DNA from 4 places in the Streptomyces sp. NPDC060366 genome. Region 2 is predicted to be linked to each of the others. Evidence: riboswitches for the same ligand, from Rfam matches in the RefSeq annotation. Region 2 holds a riboswitch; each other region holds the start of a gene.
The links. A riboswitch is a leader RNA that binds a small molecule or an ion and turns the genes downstream of it on or off. The one in region 2 is predicted to bind cyclic di-AMP.
Positions count from the first base shown of each region.

Region 1: another riboswitch for cyclic di-AMP. It lies ahead of ACFWHU_RS12620 (M23 family metallopeptidase); the one in region 2 lies ahead of ACFWHU_RS09160 (NlpC/P60 family protein).
Region 3: another riboswitch for cyclic di-AMP. It lies ahead of ACFWHU_RS22560 (transglycosylase family protein); the one in region 2 lies ahead of ACFWHU_RS09160 (NlpC/P60 family protein).
Region 4: another riboswitch for cyclic di-AMP. It lies ahead of ACFWHU_RS03660 (transglycosylase SLT domain-containing protein); the one in region 2 lies ahead of ACFWHU_RS09160 (NlpC/P60 family protein).

Region 1 covers NZ_JBHXDC010000004.1:17,161-20,360, forward strand. The annotation lists gene ACFWHU_RS12615 (PrsW family intramembrane metalloprotease) at 1-264, shown strand, start outside; gene ACFWHU_RS12620 (M23 family metallopeptidase) at 331-1,395, opposite strand; cyclic di-AMP (ydaO/yuaA leader) riboswitch at 1,407-1,561, opposite strand; gene ACFWHU_RS12625 (PP2C family protein-serine/threonine phosphatase) at 1,858-3,200, opposite strand, start outside.
Region 2 covers NZ_JBHXDC010000003.1:37,794-40,993, forward strand. The annotation lists gene ACFWHU_RS09155 (YncE family protein) at 1-623, shown strand, start outside; gene ACFWHU_RS09160 (NlpC/P60 family protein) at 599-1,774, opposite strand; cyclic di-AMP (ydaO/yuaA leader) riboswitch at 1,773-1,933, opposite strand; gene ACFWHU_RS09165 (ATP-dependent DNA helicase) at 2,126-3,200, shown strand, end outside.
Region 3 covers NZ_JBHXDC010000009.1:113,879-117,078, reverse strand. The annotation lists gene ACFWHU_RS22565 (transglycosylase family protein) at 1-799, shown strand, start outside; cyclic di-AMP (ydaO/yuaA leader) riboswitch at 1,058-1,234, shown strand; gene ACFWHU_RS22560 (transglycosylase family protein) at 1,238-1,915, shown strand; gene eno (phosphopyruvate hydratase) at 2,198-3,200, shown strand, end outside.
Region 4 covers NZ_JBHXDC010000001.1:863,878-867,077, forward strand. The annotation lists gene ACFWHU_RS03650 (alpha/beta fold hydrolase) at 1-841, shown strand, start outside; gene ACFWHU_RS03655 (hypothetical protein) at 863-1,123, shown strand; gene ACFWHU_RS03660 (transglycosylase SLT domain-containing protein) at 1,311-2,054, opposite strand; cyclic di-AMP (ydaO/yuaA leader) riboswitch at 2,059-2,219, opposite strand; gene ACFWHU_RS03665 (right-handed parallel beta-helix repeat-containing protein) at 2,658-3,200, opposite strand, start outside.

The DNA.
Region 1 (3,200 bases), on a different contig from region 2:
GGGCGCGGCTACGGGGCCGACGCGGCCCGCACGGTCGGTGAGTACGAGGCGTTCGCGACGTCCCTGGCGTTCCTGCGCCACCGGGCGGGGCGCGGCACGGCGGGCCCGGACTACGTCGAGCGCGAGCAGGAGCTGCTGCACCACATGTGGCAGCGCCGGGAAATAGCGTCGCCCGCGCTGGCTTACGCGGCGCGGGCGACGGGGCGGGTGTGGACGCCGCCGCCGTACATCGACTACGGCGGCTACAACCCGTATCGGAGCTGAGTCCTGCTTCTTCGGATCAAGCCGGAGGGGACAGGGCCGGATCATCCGACCCTGGTCCGGATCCGGTCAGGGGGCGAGGCCCTTGCTGCGCAGCCAGCTCAGCGGGTCGATCCCGCTGCCGCCCGCGGTGTGCACCTCCAGGTGCAGGTGCGGGCCGGTGACGTTGCCCGTGGCTCCCACGCGTCCGATGGTCTCGCCGGTGGTGACCTTCTGGCCGGCGCTGACCGTCATCGAGGACAGGTGGGCGTACCAGATCTCCGAACCGTCTTCGAGCTCCAGCACGACGCGGTAGCCGTAGGACCCCGACCAGCCGGCCGACTTGACGGTCGCGCTGTGCACGGCCTTGGTGGGCGTGCCCGTGGGGGCCGCGAAGTCCAGGCCGGTGTGCTGGCCGGAGGACCACATGGAGCCGGTCTGGCCGTAGGTGGAGGTGAGCGTGTACGAGGAGGTGGGCAGCGAGAAGCTGGCGGCCAGCTTCTCCAGACGCTCCTTCTCCGCCTTGGCCTCCGCCGCTTCCTTGGCCTTGCGCTTCGCCTCGGCGGCCTTCTCCTGCGCGTCGGTCTGCTGCTTCTTGGCCTCGGCCGCGGCCGTCTCGGCGGCGGCCGTCTCGGCGCTCGCCTTCTGGGCGGCGTCGGCCTCGGCCTGCTGCTGCTCGGCCTGCTGGAGGATCCGGGCGCGCAGCGCCTCGCCGGAGTCGGTGGTGCCCTGCTGGGCGTCAGCGGCGGTGAGGGCCGCCGTGGTGAGCGGGGAGGGCGTCTCGTCGTTCTTCTTGTCCCCGTCGGACATGAAAGACCCGACGCCGGGAAGAGACTTGGCGTCGGGAAAACTGTCCGAGATCGCGTCGGGAAGTGATATCGAGACCGCGGGCTTGTCCTGGGCGGAGGCGATGCCTCCCGCGCCGACCGCGGCGATGACGCCTACTCCGAGGACCGTGGAGCTGCGGGCGAGAGCGTTGCGCTGCTTGGCGACACGGTGCTTGCCGCGTACGGGACGGATGGAGTCCGCGGTGGGATTCCACTCCTCCCAGTCCCTGTTCGCCTCGCCGTTGCTGTGATCGGTGCCGGTGAGCCGGCTGCCGGGGCCGAAATGGGCCGGGGCTGAGGCTTCGGGGGCAGGCCTGTTGGACGCCACTGGGGCGCTCTCCTTTCCTTCCTTCTCGCCTACCGGGTTAGCTGACGGGTTCGGAGCAGGAAGGTCTCCTACGAGCGTTCTTGACCGCACGAGGCAGCAAGAGGCGCCCGATTCACCCCAATTGGTGGTTCCCCGGTTTCCTTGCGGAATTCGGCGCGTGCGCACGGTGCCGTCTCTTTCGACGGCTGGGACAACCGCGCTGCGTTATCGAACGTTAATAGACGACCGGGGCTTATTCCAAGCTGTTCCGGGTGATCGTTAGCGATGACGGCCGGGATCAACCGGGCCACAAGCGGGCGTAATCGGGCGAGTTGATCGACTCTTAGGCCGTGTGCGATCACACACTCGAACTGACGGTGCGTCAAATGTTATGCGGAGCGGTGCGCCTCAACTACACAGCGTGCCGGTCGAGATGACATCACGGCACGACGGGGTGCGGGGCGGGCGGCGCGACGAGCCGCCTCACGGCACGACGGGCATCGTTCTGCGCCGCTCCGGCTGCCGCGCGGTGGGCCGGCTGACGGCCAGCAGCGCCATGTCGTCCGTACTGCCGCCGCCGGTGTGCAGCCGTACGTCGCCGACGATCGCCTCCAGCAGCTCGTCGGGGCCGGGGAAGATCCGTCCCGCCAGCCGTTCGCGCGGGTCGTAGAAGACGCCCGCCGCGTTGCGCGCCTCGGTGAGACCGTCCGTGTAGAGCAGGAGCGTCGACCCGGACACGTACGGGACCTCGTCCGCCCGGTCCGGCCAGGCCCCCAGCTCGCCCATCCCGAGCGGCAGCGCCGGGTCGGAGGGGGCAAGCACCGTCAGCGCGCCGTCGGCGGCGAGCACCAGCGGCTCCGGGTGCCCGCGGTTGACCACCCGCACCATGCCCTCGACATGCGGGATCTCCGCCAGGACGGCGGTGGTGAAGCCCTCGAACAAATCGATCCCGCTGCGCCGGGTGCCTTCGCGCGCCAGTGCCCGCTCCAGCCGCTGCGCGACCCCTTCGAGCGAACTCTCCTGCTCGGCGGCCTCGCGGAAGGCGCCGATGACGACGGCCACGGTCTCGACGGCGCCCATGCCTTTGCCGCGTACGTCACCGACCACCAGCCGTACCCCGTACGCCGTGTCCTGGACGGCGAACAGGTCACCGCCGATGAACGCGCCCTCCTCGGCCGCCTCGTAACGCGCGGCGATGTGCAGCCCGCCTATGCGGGCGGCGGGTGTGGGCAGCACGGCGCGCTGGGCCGCCTCGGCGATGACCCGCGCCGAGGCGAGACGTTCACCGCTGCGGCGTACGACCCCGTTGATGGCCAGCGCGAGGACGGAGACCGTGAAGACGTTCAGCGCTTGACTGATCGTCGCGGTGTCCTGCAGATTCCCCGTCCCGAGATGCAGCCCCAGGAAGACCAGGGTCGACACGATGCCGACAACGAGGGTGCGCGCGAGCGAGAAGAACGGGGCGGCCACCAGCGGCGCCGCCGCGAAGAGCGGGGAAGCCGTAAAGGCTGTCGGGGTCACCTGGTCCAGCACGATCGCCACCACGATGATCAGGCCGGGCAGGAGTTCCACGATCGGATACGGCGAGCGGGCGCGGTGCCGGGCGCGCCGCCGCCTGGCCCTGCGGGGGCGGTCGAAACCGGAGCCGGAGGGACGCCCGCCGGGGGAAAAGGAGTCGTCCCAGTCGGGGTCTTCCGGCGGCCGGCTCGCCTCACCCAAGCCGGCGTCGGCGCGCCGGAGGCTACGCCGGATCCCGCGCTCGACGCTGTTCCTGAGACTGCGGAGCCTGGTCCTGGCGGACAGGCGACGGCGGGCGGCACCCTCGG
Region 2 (3,200 bases):
CGGACGGGGCGCGCTGGGAGGGCGAGGGCCCCGTCGCCCTGGACGCGGCCGGGAGGCTGCTGGGGCACGCCCGCGGCAGCCGGCTGGTCGTGCGGGACGCGGCCGGCGGCGCGGTGCTCGCCGAGGCGGACACCGGGCTGGTCACGATCCACGCGCTGGCCGCGGCGCCGGACGGCACCGGGTTCCTCGCCGTCGGGGCCGACGGCAAGGACGACCCGGCGGTGTGCGTGCTGACGCTGTCCCCGCCGTCGACCGAGTCCTCGTCCCCGGCCGAGGCCCCGGCCCCGCCGTCCACCCTCACCGCGGGTGAGCTGATACGGCCGGACCGGGCGCCCGACGGCATGGTCGCCACCGACCCGCTGTCGGTGATCACCGCGCGGGCGATATGGACCGAGGGCGGACCGCTCGCGTTCATGTCGTCGGACGTCGGCGACGTCCTCTTCGGCGGCGACGGCCGCGTGCTGCGGCTGTCGTCCGGGCCGAGCGTCGCCGCCTTCACCCCGGACGGCCGCGCCCTGGTCACCGTCGGGTGCGCCGAACAGGACGAGATGGACCCGATCGACGTCTGGTTCCTCAACGGCCCGGCGGGGCGACCCGCTCAGGCCGGGCGCACGCTGCCGTAGATCGGCATGTAGTAGATGGACTCCTCGCGGACGTTCGCACCCGGCTTCGGCGCGTGGATCATCTTGCCGTCGCCCTTGTAGATGCCGACGTGGCTGATGTCGTCGTAGAAGAACACCAGGTCGCCGGGGAGCAGATCCGCCGTGGCGACCCGCTTGCCGACCTTCACCTGGTCCCAGGTCGTACGCGGCAGTTGGACGCCGGCCTCCTTCCAGGCGGCGCCCGTCAGCCCCGAGCAGTCGTACGAACTGGGGCCGGTGGCGCCCCACACGTACGGCTTGCCGATCTGGGCGCGGGCGAACGCGAGGACCTTCTCGGCCTTGGCCGCGTACGTACCGTCCGTGGCCCCCGAGCCGCCGCCCGAGCCCGAGCCCGTGTCCGTGCCGCCCCCGGTGGCGGGCGCCTCCTCCTGCCGCGCCTCCTCCTGACGCTTGCGCTCCGCGGCCTCCTCCTCGGCCTTCGCCTCGGCCTTGCGGCGCGCCTCCTCCTCCTTCTTCCGCTCCAGCGCGGCGAGCCGCGCCTTCTCCTCGGCCGTCAGGTCCGACAGCAGCGACCGCGCCGCCGCGAGCTTGTTCTGGACCTTCTGCTTGCCCGCCTTGAGCGACGTCTGCGACTCCGTCAGTGTCTCCAGGCTCTTCGTCGCCTTCACACGCTGTTTGGCCGCGGACCGCTGCTCCTTCTGGAAGTCCTCGACGGCTTCCTGCTGGCGGTCGGTCAGCCGGTCCATCAGCTGGGTCTGCTCGAAGTACGACTCCGGGCTGTCGGCGAACATCAGGGCGGCCGTGGGACCGACCGCGCCCGCGCGGTACTGCGCCGCCGCGTACGTACCGAGGGAGCGCCGCGCCTCGTTGACCTTCTCGGCGCTCTTGGCGACGTCGTCCAGGACCCGGTCGACCGACTTGCGCTGCGTGTCGGTCGCTTCCTTCGCCTTGTTGTACTGCTGCGTCGCAGTACCGGCCTGCCGGTACAGGTCGTCGACCTTCTTCTGCACCTCTTCTATGGAGGGCTTGGGCTCCGCCGGCGCGGCGGTGGCGCTCTGCGTCGACAGAAGCGTGACCGAGGCGAGTGCGGCCGTCGTGAAGCCGACAGCCGGTGTGTTCGCGCGCACTCCGGTGCGACTGCGCGATTTGCGATGCGACGCCAAGGTCGGCATCTCCTTCCGTGGACCGCCTACCGGGTTAGCTGTCGGGTTCGGGCGGAACGGAAGGCTGCCCTACGGGCCAGGATCACGGCCCGATTCACCCCGGTGGAACTTGGTGGGTCCCCGGTTCCGGACTCCCTTCGGGAAGCCCGGATTCGGCGCAGGCAGCCCGCTTGGCGCTGATCGCCGATGGAGTACGGACGGCCTCGGCGTGCACGCTAGCCAATCTGTGGTGCCGCTGTGAAGGTTGATGGCCGATATGCCCGATACATTTTCGTGACCTTTGACGCAAACGCTCGTTGGTGCCCCCGCGAGGCCATGTGGCGGCGGGCTGTCAGTGCGGCACCCTAGACTCAGGAAGCGATGAGCAGCCTCTTTGACGACAGCTTCCTGGCGGACCTCCAGCCCTCGGCCGAGGAGCCCCCGCCGCCACCCGAGGACACCGCTCCGGAACAGGTGCCCGACGATCTCTTCGGAGGGAAGTTCGACGTGCCCCCGCCCAGGGATGCGTACCACCGAGACGGTGCGCCGCGCACGGTCGTGGACCCGGCGGCGCTGCTCGAAGGGCTGAACGACGAGCAGCGCGCCGCCGTCGTGCACACCGGATCGCCGCTGCTCATCGTGGCGGGCGCGGGCTCCGGCAAGACCCGGGTGCTGACGCACCGGATCGCGTATCTGCTGGGGAACCGCAGCGTGCATCCGGGCGAAATACTGGCGATCACGTTCACCAACAAGGCCGCGGGCGAGATGAAGGAGCGCGTCGGACAGCTCGTCGGACCGCGCGCCAACGCCATGTGGGTGATGACGTTCCACAGCGCCTGCGTGCGGATCCTGCGCCGAGAGTCGAAGCGGCTCGGGTTCACGTCGTCGTTCTCGATCTACGACGCGGCCGACTCCAAGCGGCTCATGGCCCTGGTCTGCCGCGATCTGGACCTCGACCCCAAGCGCCACCCCCCGAAGGCGTTCAGCGCCAAGATCTCGAATCTGAAGAACGAGCTGATCGACGAGGAGACCTTCGCCGGCCAGGCCACGGACCCCTTCGAGAAGACGCTGGCCGAGGCGTACCGGATGTACCAGGCGCGGCTGCGCGAGGCCAACGCGCTGGACTTCGACGACATCATCATGACGACGGTCCATCTGCTCCAGGCGTTCCCGGATGTCGCGGAGCACTACCGCCGCCGGTTCCGCCACGTCCTGGTGGACGAGTACCAGGACACCAACCACGCGCAGTACACCCTGGTGCGTGAGCTGGTCGGCCCCTCGGGCGAGGGGGACGACCCGGCCGAGCTGTGCGTGGTCGGTGACGCGGACCAGTCCATCTACGCGTTCCGGGGCGCCACGATCCGTAACATCCTCCAGTTCGAGGAGGACTACCCGGACGCGACGACGATCCTGCTGGAGCAGAACTACCGCTCCACGCAGACGATCCTCAGCGCGG
Region 3 (3,200 bases), on a different contig from region 2:
GGACCGGGTCGCCGAGTGCGAGAGCGGCGGCATGTGGAGCGCCGACCTCGGCAACGGGTACTACGGCGGACTCCAGATCTCCCAGGAGACCTGGGCCGACTTCGGCGGTACGACGTACGCCCCCACCGCCGACCAGGCCAGCCGCAGCCAGCAGATAGCCGTCGCGGAGAAGATCCTCGCCGCGCAGGGACCGGCCGCGTGGCCGACGTGCGCGCTCATCACCGGCCTCACGGCGGACGCCGATACGGACGGCGAGCCCTCCGGCGACGCCACGCAGAAGCCCGAGACGCCCGCGGAGCCCGAGCCGAGCGAGACGGCCGTCCTGCCCGCCGCTCCCGAGTCGACGCCCCCCTCGGGTCAGTTCGGCCGGGACTCCGCCTCCGGGGCCGAGAAGCCCGCCACGCGGGAGTCGAGCGCGAAGCCGAGCACCGAGGCCGGCAGCGGCCAGGGCAAGCACCGCGGTGAGGCGGCCCCCGAGAGCGGCGCGACGGCCGGTTCGGGCGAGTCGGCCGAGACCGGTACGGACGGGTCGACCGAAGCGGGCAAGCCGGGCAAGTCCGGCGAAGAACGCGAAAGTGGCCGTCATGCCTCACGGGGTGACGGTTCGGCACGCGGCGACGACGCCGCCGACGGCTCGTACACCGTCCGCTCCGGCGACAACCTGTGGGCCATCGCCGACGAGCAGAAGGTGGAGGGCGGCTGGCCCGCCCTCTACGAGGCGAACCGCGAGGTCGTGGGGTCCGACGCCGATCTGATCCTGCCGGGCCAGAGCCTCGATCTGACCGCGAAGCAGGGGTAGTTAAGCGGGCTATGTCCGCATCTGGGCAAGTGAGACAAGCGTCTCTTCGTCCCAACTGACACGGTCTGACCGGCAGCTCACCCCGGTCCCTTCCCGACCTGCGTAAACAGAGGTTTCCTCGCGGCAGGATGGGCGAATCATCCCGGATGTTCCGTCTTTGAACATCCGGGATGTCTGTGTTTACGGTCTGAACCGCTCGCACCGCGGGCACCGTCGACCGTCACGCCGAATCCTGCCGTCGGTCGGGGGGAGTACTCGTCGCGTCAAGCGCCGAAGGCAGGAGCGGGGGACCCAAAGGTAAGTGCCGGTCATCACGGCCGGCTCGGGGTGCAGCCGTGCGCAGGGGGACGTGAAGACGTTCCCGGGTCGCACGGCCGGGCAACTCACTTGGCCCGAACCCGACAGCTCACCTCGTAGGCGTCGGTGAGGAGATCTCGCATGCTGTTTTCCAGCAACTCCGGCAAGGGCAAGCACCGCCGTCCCTCCAAGACCGTCCGCTACGCCACGCTCGCCGGCATCACCGGTGCCGCTGTCGCGGCCCCGCTGATCGGCGCCACCTCCGCCTCCGCCGCCACCACCTCCGAGTGGGACGCCGTCGCCCAGTGCGAGTCCGGCGGCGACTGGTCGATCAACACCGGCAACGGCTACTACGGCGGTCTGCAGTTCTCCGCCTCGACCTGGTCCGCGTACGGCGGCAGCGCCTTCGCCTCCAGCGCCGACCAGGCCTCGAAGTCCCAGCAGATACAGGTCGCCGAGAAGGTCCTGGCGGGCCAGGGCAAGGGTGCCTGGCCGAGCTGTGGCGTGGGCCTGTCCAACGCCTCGAACGACGCCGGCTCCGCCGGCCCGGCCCCGGAGCAGTCCGCCCCGAAGGCCCAGCCGGCCCCGCAGAAGGCCGAGCCGCGCGCCGAGCAGGAGCAGCCCGCCTCGCGCGGTGAGACCCGCGGTCCGGTCAAGAAGGGCGACGGCGAGTACAAGGTCAAGGCCGGCGACACCCTCTCCAAGATCGCCGAGGCCAAGAAGGTCGAAGGCGGCTGGAAGAAGCTGTTCAAGCTGAACAAGGACATCATCGAGAAGGCCGATGTCATCTTCCCGGGTCAGCAGCTCCACCTGAGCTGACCCGTTCCCCAGAACCCGGCCCCGGCCCGGCGCGCCTCACTCCCCCCGGACGCGCCGGTCCGGGGCCGGGGCCTGTCACGGGCCCGGACCCCGTCCGCCACGTGAACCCCACGACAACGGCGTGAACCCGTGACAATCGCGCGACATTCGTCGCCCACCACGCATTCCGGACTCTTTTCGTCCCAGCGGGCGGGCATCGGCCGACCGCCGCCCGGGAGCCGGTTAGGCTCATGCCGCGGGGCCAATGAGGCCCCGCACCAACGCGTCACATCCCAGAAGGAGATGCTCGTGCCGTCCATCGACGTCGTCGTAGCCCGGGAAATCCTTGACTCCCGAGGCAACCCAACGGTCGAGGTCGAGGTCGGCCTCGACGACGGCAGCACCGGTCGTGCTGCTGTCCCCTCCGGTGCGTCCACCGGCGCGTTCGAGGCCCTCGAACTCCGCGACGGTGACCCGAACCGCTACCAGGGCAAGGGTGTCGAGAAGGCCGTCCTTGCCGTCATCGAGCAGATCGGCCCGGAGCTCGTCGGCTACGACGCCACCGAGCAGCGGCTGATCGACCAGGCGATGTTCGACCTGGACGCCACGCCCGACAAGTCCTCGCTCGGCGCCAACGCGATCCTCGGTGTCTCGCTGGCCGTGGCGCACGCCGCCTCCGAGGCCTCGGACCTGCCGCTGTTCCGCTACCTCGGCGGCCCGAACGCGCACCTGCTGCCCGTGCCGATGATGAACATCCTCAACGGCGGGTCGCACGCCGACTCCAACGTGGACATCCAGGAGTTCATGATCGCGCCGATCGGCGCCGAGTCGTTCTCCGAGGCCCTGCGCTGGGGCGCCGAGGTCTACCACACGCTGAAGAAGGTCCTGAAGGAGAAGGGGCTCTCCACGGGCCTCGGCGACGAGGGCGGCTTCGCGCCGAACCTGGAGTCCAACCGCGCCGCGCTCGACCTGATCCTCGTGGCCATCAAGGAAGCCGGCTACGCCCCGGGCAAGGACATCGCGCTCGCGCTCGACGTGGCGGCCTCCGAGTTCTACAAGGACGGCTCCTACGAGTTCGAGGGCAAGTCCCGCTCGGCCGCCGAGATGACCGAGTACTACGAGGAGCTCGTCGCCTCGTACCCGCTGGTCTCCATCGAGGACCCGCTCTTCGAGGACGACTGGGCCGGCTGGAAGGTCCTCAACGACAAGCTGGGCACCAAGGTCCAGATCGTCGGCGACGACCTCTTCGTCACCAACCCCGAGCGTCTCGCCCGCGGCATCGAGGAGGGCTCGGCCAACGCCCTGC
Region 4 (3,200 bases), on a different contig from region 2:
CGAACAGGACGTGGAGCTGAGCGACGGGCGCACGCTGCGGACGTACGACAGCGGTGGCGGCGCCAAGGGCGCGGGCGGGGACGCGGACGGGCTGACCGTCGTCTGGCACCACGGTTCGCCGCAGACCGGCGTCCCGCTGGAGCCGCTGCTCACGGCGGCGGCGGCGCGCGGGATCCGCCTGGTGTCGTACGGCCGCCCCAGCTACGGGGGTTCGAGCCCGCTGCCGGGCCGGAACGTGGCATCGGCCGCCGCCGACGTGGAGCGGATCGCGGACGCGCTCGGCGTCGGGTCGTTCGCCACGATGGGGGCGTCCGGTGGTGGGCCGCACGCGCTGGCGTGCGCCGCGCTGCTGCCGGACCGGGTGACGGGCGTCGTCTGCCTGGCGGGCATCGCGCCGTACACGCGGGACTTCGACTGGTACGAGGGAATGGTGGCGCCCGGCGGTCTGCGCTCCGCCGCCGACGGGCGCGAAGCGCGCGAACTGTACGCGGCGACGGACGAGTTCGACCCCGCGAGCTTCACCTCCGCCGACTTCGCCGCGCTGGCGGGCCCGTGGTCGTCGCTGGGCGACGACGCGGTGAAGGCGGGGCAGGCCGGGCCCGACGGGCTGATCGACGACGACGTCGCCTTCGCCACCGCGTGGGGCTTCGACCTTGCGGAGGTGGCCGCGCCCGTACTGCTCGTGCAGGGCGGCCGCGACCGCGTCGTACCACCCGCGCACGCCGGGTCGATGCTCGCCGGACTTCCTCGGGCGGAGCTGTGGGTACGGCCCGATGACGGGCACGTCTCGGTCCTCGACACATGCCCGTCGGCGATGGACTGGCTGCTGGCTCGGCGGTAAGCCCCGGGTGGTGCGGAGCCGGTGACCGGTTCGCCGGTGCCGTCGGGCTTCACGGCCGACAAGGTCCCGGCGGGCCCGGTCACGGACGTACGGGCGCCGGAAGTCCTGGCGTACGCCTGGCACCCGGAGGGCGAGGTCCGCTGGGAGCTGCGCGCCGGGACGGGGCACGGGCCCCGGCTGGTCCTCACCCAGACGGGCCCGCACGACTTCGACGCGGAGGCGGCGGGGGTGGCGTGGCGGGCACGGGTGGAGGCTTTGGCGGCGGGGCTGCTCGACGTCTAGGCGGTGGCGTGGGCCGGGTCCGTCCGGCGGCCGGTTCGTCCTCAATCGCCGGACGGGCTCTTATTGAGCCCGTCCGGCGATTGAGGACACAGAACCAAGCCGGTCCGGCGATTGAGGACAGCCGGAGGCCGGGCGGGCTGCTTCGCGCAGCCTGCCCGGCCTCTGGGTCACGCGGTGACCGTGCCGATTAGTACGGGCCGTTCACGTTGTCGATCGAGCCGTAGCGGTCGGCCGCGTAGTTGCACGCCGCCGTGATGTTGGCGACCGGGTCGTAGCTGTCGGTCGACGTGCCGGGCACGTGGTACGCCTCGAAGGTCGGGGCGATGACCTGGAGCAGACCCTTCGACGGGGTGCCGGCCGCAGCGTTGGAGTCCCAGTTGTTGATGGCCTGCGGGTTGCCGCCGGACTCGCGCATGATGTTGCGGTGGATCCCGTCGTACGAACCGGGGATGCCGTTCTGCGCCATGACGTCCAGCGCCTCGCGGATCCAGCCGTCGAGGTCGTTGGTGTACGACTTCGCGGCCGTCTCGACGGCTTCGGTGGTCTCGCCCGACGCCTTCTTCTCGGTCGACGCGGTCGGGGCCGCGGCCTTCGGCTTGCCCGAGAGCTTCAGCTTCAGGCCGGGGTGTATCAGCGACGGGTTTTCGCCGACGGTGGCGCGGTTGGTCTTGTACAGCGCCTTCCAGCCGCCGCTCACGGAACGGGCGTCCGCGATCTTGGCCAGCGATTCACCCTTCGAGACGGTGTGGGTGACCTTCGCGGCGGCAGTGGCGGCAGTCGGGGCCTTGACGGCCTGCGGGGCGGGCGCGGCGCCCGCCGTGGTGGCGGTCACCAGGGGCAGCGCGAGTGCGGCGCTGCCCGTGCCGAGGGCGATGAGGCGGCGGGCGAGCGGGCTGGTGCGGGAACGGCGGTGCTTACCCTCTGCGGGCATGACGAAATCCTCTCCGTCGCCTGCGAGGTGAGCTGTCGGGTTCGGGCGGGAGATGCCCGGCCGCGCTGTTGGCGCGGCTTCACCCCGAGCCGGTCCGGCATTGCCGGATCGGCGACTTACCTGGGTCCCCCGCTCCTGCCGTACGTGAATGGGTGGGTGCGGTTTCCGAGCAGCGGCAGGATTCGGCGTTCCGCCCGGAATGACGAGAACGTAAGCGAGAACGTCCGAGCGAAACAAGTCCTGAATTCACCGCGTCCCGCCATTCGCTGATCAAACGGCGGGCAATTCGAATTCCCGTCCGTCGGTACAAGCCTCAACTTTCCCTTCCCGCACGGGAGGTGGGAACGGGCGCGGGAGACACCTCCCACTGAACCTGTGACACACATCACGAGGTTTCGATGCAACCGCTCGACGACAACACCGCCCAGAAAGGGACAAGTTAGCCGCTGAGTACACATAACACCCGCCCGACAAAGCGGACAAACTAGAGCTTTTCCATCGATCGCGAATAGTCCTGAATGCGCAAAAAGCGCCTTCCGTACGGCTCCCCTCACAGAGCCGTACGGAAGGCGCCGAGCGGGCTCCCGCCCTGCCGATTTCGTGTCAGTCGGCCGCTTGCCTGATGCCCGGGCCGCCCGTGATCACAAAGCTCGATCCCGGCTCGACCAGGACGTCTCCCTCGGCCGAGTTGGTGATGGTCACGTCCGTCAGCGTCGCGTTGCCACGCGCGCCGCCCATCGCGAGGATGCCGGAGCCGTTGTTGGACTTGTCGATCGACACGTTGCTGATTTCGACGTCCGGTACGTTGCCGCTGCCGTTCTTGAACTGAATGCCGTCATACGTGGAGTCGGAGATCTCGGTGTCCCTGATCTTCACCCCGGTGATGTCGCGGCTCGCCGGGAAAATGGTGATCGCGCCGAACTCCTGGTCCTCGTTCCAGAAAGCGCCGCCCGTGCGGTGCAACGCGTTTCCGGTGAGCAGGGTCTCGCCCGAGAAAGGCAGCGGGTCGTGATCCGTCGCGAGCATGATTCCCGGGTAGTTGGCCGTGTCGGCGATCAGGTTGTTCTGCACCTTGTTGCCGTAACCGCCGTATATCGCGACCCCGTTGGCCCGCCAGGGCAGCTGAATGGTGTTGTTGGTGAACGA